2 regions of the Acidiphilium sp. PM genome follow, and region 2 is predicted to be linked to the other one. Evidence: predicted binding sites of a transcription regulator. Region 2 holds the regulator's gene; the other holds the start of a gene.

Region 1 (4,085 bases), on a different contig from region 2:
ACCGCGCCGCGCACAGAACCTCATCATGACCGGAGGGATAGCCCAAAACGGGGCGGGTGGGAAAGCAGAAAAAACGCTATGTTAGATTTTTTCTTTCCCCCGAAGGCTCCACCCTCGGCTCAGGGGAAGCCGAACGCGACACCCATCTCGCCGCGCGCGGCGAAAGTGCTGCTCGTCGGCTCATAGAATCCGTTGGACGGTTTCGATCCGGCATAGTTGAAATGCCGCATCTCCAGCCCGGCGAAGACGTGCCAGACATTGTCGAGCCGCCAGTCGGCGCCGAGCCGCACGGCCTCCTCGCCGCTGGTGCCGAAGCTGCCGGAGAATCCGAGCGCCGGCGCCGAAACGCCGCCGCCCACCACTGCCAGCCCCTCCGCCGAGGCGGAGAGGACGAGCCGCCCCGTCGCCGCATAATCGAGCTTCGCGCCGAACCCGGCCAGCGCCGCGTGATAGAAACTGCCATAGCCGCCGCTGCCGCCGATATTGCGCGACCAGCTCTGATAGCCGGCGGCAATGAAGGGCAGCACGCTGACCGCGTGGCTCAGCGGCACGGCAACGCCGAGCTGGACCTCGACATGGTTGAACCGCGCCGCTTCGGACTGGTCGTATGGCACGAGCCCCTGCGACGTTCCCTGCAGGTAGCCCTGATATCCCAGCGCGCCGCCCGAGAAATCGTAGACCACGCCGGTATAGACGTCCGGCAGGCCCAAGGCCGGGCCGAGCCGCGAGGCGCCGAGGCTGAACCCCGGCAGCACGCCGCTCTCCTGGTCGGAGGTGTTGTCGAACCCTTCGTGATAGCTGTAGCCCGTCGCCGTGATGCCGAGCGAAACCCGGGTCTCGGCCGCGGCAATCGCCGGGTTCACGCCCTGCGCCCGCGCGCACGGCGCGAGCCGCGCCAGCGCGAGAGCCAGTCCGAGCGCACAAAGGATATTCCTCGTCACAGCCGCCATTCCAGATCAATCTTGCGTAACACAATTTATCGCAAGAAAACCTGAACGTCTGCTTAACTTTGAGATGCCGGCGCGAATTCCACACATGTCACCCATCCGCCACGCCATGGCCGCGCGGGTCAGTGAAGCTGGAACATATGCGGGCTGCGCATCTCCCCTGGCGTGATCAGCGCGGCCGTGCCCACCCGCACCGAATGCAGCTTGCCCTCGATCTGCCGGCTCCAGAAATCGAGGAACCGGTGCAGCACCGGGTAGCGCGGCGCGATATCGAGGTCCTGCCACACGAAACTCTGCAGAACGCCCGGATGGTCGGGCAGATGGTAGAGAATCTCGGCGGTCGTCAGCCGGTATCCCTCGAGCTGTCGGCTCAGTGTCATGATCTGTCTCCGTCGCACTGTCATCGGCGGGCCGTGCGAGTCCGCTCCTCCTGACCATGACGATGCCATGACACCCCCGGGGGTTGGCAAGAAAAATCTTTCTTATCAACACTTTAGCACTCACCTCGGGCAATTGCTGCCGGACTTGACATCGGTTGCCCACAACACTATCCCTTTGGCACTCTCCCGGTGAGAGTGCTAGCAAGCATCCGGTGCCTATCGAGAGGGCCGGCGCTGCTGAGCCCGTCACTGTTGCAACAGACTTCTGAAGTCAGGAGCGAGCCACATGAAATTCCGTCCCCTGCACGACCGCGTGGTCGTTCGCCGGCTGAACGCCGAGGAGAAGACCGCCGGCGGCATCATCATCCCCGACACCGCCAAGGAAAAGCCGATGGAAGGCGAGGTCATCGCCGTTGGCCCGGGTGCCCGCAACGAGGCCGGCGCCGTCGTCGCGCTCGACGTCAAGGCCGGCGACCGCATCCTGTTCGGCAAGTGGTCGGGCACCGAGGTCAAGATCGACGGCGAAGAGCTGCTGATCATGAAGGAATCCGACATCATGGGCATCATCGAGGGTACGGCTTCGAAGAAGAAGGCCGCCTGATCACCCCCGGTTTCCCCTCCGATATCGCATAAAGGAAGTTACACATGGCTGCTAAAGACGTCCGCTTCTCGGCCGACGCCCGCGAACGCCTCATCCGCGGTGTCGACCTGCTCGCCAACGCGGTGAAGGTCACCCTCGGCCCCAAGGGCCGCAACGTCGTCATCGAGAAGAGCTTCGGTTCGCCCCGCATCACCAAGGACGGCGTGACGGTCGCGAAGGAAATCGAACTCGCCGACAAGTTCGAGAACATGGGCGCGCAGATGGTGCGCGAAGTGGCCTCGAAGACCAACGACCTCGCCGGTGACGGCACCACCACCGCGACCGTCCTCGCCCAGGCGATCGTCCGCGAGGGTGCGAAGGCGGTTGCCGCCGGCATGAACCCGATGGATCTGAAGCGCGGCATCGACAAGGCGGTCAACGCCATCGTCGACGAGCTCAAGAAGCGCACCAAGAAGATCACGACCCCGAGCGAAACCGCCCAGGTCGGCACCATCTCCGCCAACGGCGAGGCCGAGATCGGCAAGATGATCTCCGAGGCGATGCAGAAGGTCGGCAACGAGGGCGTCATCACGGTCGAGGAAGCCAAGGGCATCCAGACCGAGCTCGACGTCGTCGAGGGCATGCAGTTCGACCGCGGCTACGTCTCGCCCTACTTCATCACCAACCCGGAGAAGATGGTCGCGGATCTCGACAATCCGTACATCCTGATCCACGAGAAGAAGCTCTCCGGCCTGCAGCCGATGCTGCCGCTGCTCGAAAGCATCGTCCAGTCCGGCAAGCCGCTGCTGATCATCGCCGAGGACGTCGAGGGCGAGGCGCTGGCCACCCTGGTCGTCAACAAGCTGCGTGGCGGCCTCAAGATCGCCGCCGTCAAGGCGCCCGGCTTCGGTGACCGCCGCAAGGCCATGCTGGAAGACATCGCGATCCTCACCGGCGGCCAGGTCATCAGCGAAGATCTCGGCATCAAGCTCGAGACCGTGACGCTGAACATGCTCGGCCGCGCGAAGAAGGTGCTGATCGAGAAGGAAAACACCACGATCGTCGAAGGTGCCGGCAAGAAGGCCGACATCACCGGCCGCTGCAACCAGATCCGCGCGCAGATCGAGGAGACCACCTCGGACTACGACCGCGAGAAGCTGCAGGAGCGCCTGGCGAAGCTGGCCGGCGGCGTTGCCGTCATCCGCGTCGGCGGCGCCTCGGAGACCGAGGTGAAGGAGCGCAAGGACCGCGTGGACGACGCGCTGCACGCGACCCGCGCCGCCGTCGAGGAAGGCATCGTCCCGGGTGGCGGCGTGGCCCTCGCCCGCGCCTCGCTCGCGATCAACAAGCTCAAGGCCGATAACGACGACCAGCGCTTCGGCATCGACATCATCCGCAAGGCGGTGCTCGCGCCGATGCGCCAGATCGCCGAGAACGCCGGCGAAGACGGCGCCGTGATCTCCGGCAAGGTGCTCGACAACGACGACTACAGCTTCGGCTTCGATGCCCAGTCCGGCGAGTTCAAGGACATGGTCAAGGCCGGCATCATCGACCCGACCAAGGTCGTCCGCACCGCGCTGCAGGACGCCGCCTCGGTCGCCGGTCTGCTCATCACGACCGAAGCGATGGTCGCCGAGCGTCCGGAAAAGAAGGCCCCCGCCGGTGGCGACGCCGGAATGGGCGGCATGGGCGGCATGGGCGGCATGGATTTCTGATCCGCCGCTCCAGGCTCAGGCCCGGATACCGGAAAGCCGTGGGGGCAACCCCACGGCTTTTCTCTTGAGCCCCGCCTGTTGCGCCGCGCCGCCGTTCAGCCCCGCCGCCGCTCCAGCCCGAACGCCCAGGCCGCCACCGCCAGCCCCGCCAGCGCGAGCGCAGCGCCCAGCAGCGGCAGGCTCCGATAGCCGATCCCGGCGCCCAGCGCCGCCCCGCCCAGCCACGCCCCGCCGGCATTGCCGAGATTGAACGCCCCCTGGTTGATCGTCGAGGCAAGGTTCGGCGCATCCCGCGCATGGTCGATCACCCGCGTCTGCAACGGCGAGACCAGGGTGAACACCGCCATCCCCCAGCCCGCCATCACCAGCACGGCCACCAGGCCGAACGGCAGCGCCGCCCGCAGCGCCACCAGCAGCACGGCGATCGCCAACAGCGTCGCGACGATCGTGCGCGCCGCATGCC
Region 2 (4,743 bases):
ACGATGCTGGCCGCGGGCGAAGGTTTCATGAAGAAACGCCGCCGCCGCGCGGCCGAGCGAGGAAATGACGCGGGACGATGCGGCGCCGCCCGCCGCGGCCGAAGCGTCGGGCAGCGCGGGAACGACCCGGCAATAGGTCAGGCCATGGCGCTCGATCAGCGTCCGCTCCAGGCCGAGGCAGCCGGCGAGATCACCCTCGATGAGGATCCGCACGAGGCCGCTGCGCGCGGCGCCGGCGATCAGCCGCTGCACGCGCGCCGGCGGAATGCGAAGCTGCGCGCTGATCTCCGCCTGGGTCAGGGATGCCTCGTAGTAGAGCCACGCCACCCGGGTGACGAGTTCGGTATCGTCGCCGGATGGCCGGTCGCCTCGATCTGTGACCACGTTCCCGCCTGAGGTTGATTATTTCTGCTATCGATAAAAAAATAATCATACTTGCGACGGCAGCGTCAAGACCGGGCGCGCCGCGCCGGCGGCCTCATCGCCGGACCGGCGTCGCCCTGGCATGGTGCTCGGTCGCGGATGGATCGCTACGGCGTGCGCCGCGGCACCACCAGCCGGGCGAGCAGGATTTGCACCACCTCGCCGTTCTGGTTCAGCGTTTCCGACCGCATCACCACCCGCCCGCGATCGGGGCGCGAGGCGGAGGGGGTCATCTCCACGACGTCGGTAACCACGCGCAGCACATCGCCCGGCCGCGTCGGCCGGGGCCAGGAGATATCGTTCCCGGCGCCGATCAGCCCGCCGGCGATCGGCACGCTCTCCACCAGCAGTCGCATCGTCACCGCCGCCGTGTGCCAGCCCGAGGCGGCGAGCCCGCCGAACAGCGTCGTCCGCGCCGCCGCATCGTCGAGATGGAAAGGCTGCGGGTCGTATTGCGCGGCGAACTCCCGGATCGCCGCCGCATCGAGCGTCGTCGTGCCGCTTTCGAAGCGGGTGCCCACCGCCAGATCGTCGAAGAACAGGCTCATCCGAGCAGCCGCCCGATCACCCGCGCGGTGTAATCCACCACGGGAATGATGCGCCCGTAATTGATCCGCGTCGGCCCGATCACGCCGATCGCGCCCACGATCCGGTCATCGCGCGAGCGCGCCGGGGCAACCACCATCGACATGCCGGAGGCGCCGAACAGCCCGCTTTCGGCGCCGATGAAGATGCGCACGCCTTCCGAGCGCTCGGCCAGTTCGAGCAGCTTCAGCATCGTCTCCTGCGCCTCCAGCCGCTCGAAGAGCTGCTGCACCGAGGCGAGTTTTTCCAGTTGGTCGACATCGGCGAGCAGCCGCGCCTGGCCGCGCACGATCAGCGAACCGCCCCTGCCCTCGTCCGACCAGGTCGCGAGACCGGCCTCGACGATGCCGGCGGCGAGATCGTCCAGCGCCGAGCGGTCCGCCCTCATGTCGTCGGCCACGCGAACGCGCAGCTCGCCGAGCGACAGGCCGGAGAGCTGGGCATTGAGGTAGTTGCTCGCCTCCTGCAGCGCCGATGGCGGCACGCCGGGCGGCGTCTCGATCACCCGGTTCTCGACCTGGCCATCCGCCGAGACCAGCACGACGAGGGCGCGGCCGGAACTCAGCGGCACGAATTCGATATGCTTGACCGCCCCTTCCGATTTCGGCGCCAGCACGATCCCGGCCGCCTGCGACAGGCCCGAGAGCAGGGCGGAGGCCTCGGTGAGCGTGTCCTGGATCGACCGGCCGGACTGGGCGAGCGCCGCCTCGATCCGCTCGCGCTCCTCGTCCGACAATTCGCCGAAATGCAGCAAACCGTCGACGAAGAGGCGCAAGCCCCGCTCGGTCGGCAGCCGTCCGGCCGAGATATGCGGCGAGAACAGCAGCCCGGCATCGGTCAGGTCCGCCATGACGTTGCGGATCGTCGCCGGCGACAGGCCCATCGGCAGCAGGCGCGAGAGCGTGCGGCTGCCCACCGGCTCGCCGGTCTCGACATATTGCTCGACGATTTCACGCAGCACCGCGGCGGAGCGTTCATCAAGCCCCGGCGGCAGCCGCACCGGCCCGACCGCCGGCTTTGGCCGACCGGCGCGGGCGGAGGAACGCTTGGATGTCTGGTCCATGGCGCCAGAGTCGGGTATCGCGGGGCGAAAATCAAGCGACACGTTTCAGCCGACAGGAGAGGCTTCATGCCCGAAATCAAGAGACCGAGCGGCCGCATGGCCGATGCGCTGCGCCAGGTGGAGATCGTCACCGGCTTCTCCCGCCATGCCGAGGGCTCGGCGCTGATCCGCATGGGCGGCACCGAGGTGCTGTGCGCGGCGAGCGTGGAGGGCCGGGTGCCGGGCTTCCTGCGCGGCGCCGGCCAGGGCTGGGTGACGGCGGAATACGGCATGCTGCCGCGCGCGACCCACACCCGCGGCGACCGCGAGGCGGCGCGCGGCAAGCAGTCCGGCCGCACACAGGAAATCCAGCGGCTGATCGGCCGCTCGCTGCGCGCGGTGGTGGACCGCACGGCGCTGGGCGAAATGACCATCACCCTCGATTGCGACGTGCTGAACGCCGATGGCGGCACGCGCTGTGCCGCGATCACCGGCGCCTGGGTCGCGCTCGCGCTCGCGATTCGCACGCTGCGCAAGGCGAACGTGATCGCGACCGACCCGCTGATTGGCCAGGTTGCGGCCGTCTCCTGCGGCGTGTTCGGGGGCGTCCCGGTGCTCGACCTCGATTACGCCGAGGATTCCAACGCCGAGGCGGACGCCAATTTCGTCCTCACCGGCACGGGCGGCATCGTCGAGATCCAGGCGACCGCCGAACGGGCGACCTTCGAGGAGGCGACCTTCGGCACCCTGCTCGGCCTCGCCCGCAAGGGCACCGCCGAGTTGTTCGCGGCACAGCGCGCGGCCCTCGATGCGGCCTGAGGCGGCGATGCGGCTCGAACGCGGCCAGCGTGTGGTGATCGCCACCCACAATGCCGGCAAGCTCGCCGAATTCGCCCTGCTGCTGGCCCCGCACGGGCTCGATTGTGCATCCTCCGGCGCGCTCGGCCTGCCTGAGCCGGCGGAGGACGCGCCGGATTTCGCTGGCAATGCGCGGATCAAGGCGCTCGCGGCGGCGACAACGAGCGGTCTCGCGGCGATCGCCGACGATTCGGGGCTGGAGGTCGCCGCCCTCGGCGGCGCGCCCGGCGTGCGCTCGGCGCGCTTCGCGCAGGAGGCGGGCGGTTATGCCGCGGCGATGGCGAACATCATCGCCGCCAGCCGGGCGGACGACCGCGCCGCCTTCGCCGCCGCGATCTGCCTCGCGACACCGGAAGGGCGGACCTTCACCTATCTCGGCTGGTGCCGCGGGCGCATCGCCCCGGCACCGCGCGGCGCCGGCGGGTTCGGCTATGATCCGGTCTTCGTGCCGCTCGGCGAGACGCGCAGCTTCGCCGAACTCGACAAGGCCGAGAAATCGGCGATCAGCCACCGCTACCGGGCGCTGCGGCAGTTTGCCGCAGCACATCTCGGCTGAAGGTCTTCCGGCCGATTACTCGGCCGGAATCTTCGCCGCCGCCGGCGCCGTCATCGGAACCGGCAGGAAGCGCGCATAGTCGCGCGGCACCACCATCCAGAACCGCGCCAGCGTGCGCTCCCACTCGTTGAGCAGGCGCTCGGCATAGAGGCTCTGCGTCTCGCGCGCGTGCTCGGTCACGAGGTCGCGCAGATGCTGCGCCCAGTAGGCCTCCGTCACCCGGTTCCAGAGCAGCGTGTCGGGGTTGACCCGCAGCTCGAAATCGGCGGCCGGATCGTAGACGAAGGCGATGCCGCCGGTGAAGCCGGCACCGAAATTGTCGCCCACCGGCCCGAGAATCACGACCGTTCCGCCGGTCATGTATTCGCAGGCATTCGACCCTGCCCCCTCGACCACCGCCACAGCGCCGGAATTGCGCACCGCGAAGCGCTCGCCCGCCTGGCCGGCGGCGAACAGCCGGCCCGAGGTTGCGCCGTAGAGGCAGGTATTGCCGATGATCGTGTTATCCTGGCTGACAAGCGTCGAGGACGGCGCCGGCCGCACCACGATGGACGCCCCCGACAGGCCCTTGCCGACATAGTCGTTGGCATCGCCGAAGACCTCGAGCTTGAGCCCGCGCACCGCGAAGGCGCCGAGCGACTGGCCCGCCGCCCCGCGCAGCCGCACGGTGACGTGGTCGGCCTGCAGGTCGGCGCCGCGCTTGCGCCGCACGATCTGTCCCGAGAACTTGGTGCCGATCGCGCGATGCGTGTTGCGGATGCCGTATTGCAGCTGCATCTTCTCGCCGCGCTCGAAGAACGGTGTCGCATCCTCGATCATTTGCGCATCCAGCGTCTCCGGCACCTCGTTGCGGCCCTGCAGCGTGCAGAAGCGCGCATAGGGGCCGGGGTCGGCCTGGGCGAGCAGCGCGTTGAGATCGAGATCGTCGAGCAGCTCGGAGCCGCGCGAGATCTGGTGCAGGTAATCGGTGCGGCCGATCACGTCCTCGAGCCGGCGCACGCCGAGCGAGGCGAGGATGTGTCGCACATCCTCGGCGATGAAGGAGAACAGGTTGATCACCTTCTCCGGCGTGCCCTCGAACTTCGCGCGCAGCGCCTCGTCCTGCGTGCACACGCCGACCGGGCAGGTGTTGGAATGGCACTGGCGCACCATGATGCAGCCCATCGCCACCAGCGAGGCGGTGCCGATGCCGAATTCCTCGGCGCCGAGCATGGCCGCGATCACCACGTCACGCCCGGTCTTGATGCCGCCATCGGTGCGCAGCTTCACCATGTGGCGC

What was found. Region 2 encodes HrcA, which represses chaperone genes, less so after heat shock. Its sites were predicted from a motif close to GTTNGCACTCNCNNNNNGNGAGTGCNAAC; they were not measured.
Region 1: a site for HrcA is predicted at 1,502-1,530, ahead of groES (co-chaperone GroES). Genes of this name have one in related genera too.

What each region holds. Positions count from the first base shown of each region.
Region 1 covers NZ_AFPR01000218.1:17-4,101, reverse strand. Annotated here, with positions in the region: gene APM_RS09925 (hypothetical protein) at 120-950, opposite strand; gene APM_RS09920 (usg protein) at 1,070-1,327, opposite strand; gene groES (co-chaperone GroES) at 1,614-1,928, shown strand; gene groL (chaperonin GroEL) at 1,973-3,622, shown strand; partial or broken gene APM_RS09905 (MFS transporter) at 3,718-4,085, opposite strand, start outside.
Region 2 covers NZ_AFPR01000077.1:13,159-17,901, reverse strand. Annotated here, with positions in the region: gene APM_RS03215 (sugar-binding transcriptional regulator) at 1-384, opposite strand, end outside; gene APM_RS03210 (MaoC family dehydratase) at 531-971, opposite strand; gene hrcA (heat-inducible transcriptional repressor HrcA) at 968-2,071, opposite strand; gene rph (ribonuclease PH) at 2,138-2,869, shown strand; gene APM_RS03195 (non-canonical purine NTP pyrophosphatase) at 2,877-3,464, shown strand; gene gltB (glutamate synthase large subunit) at 3,480-4,743, opposite strand, start outside.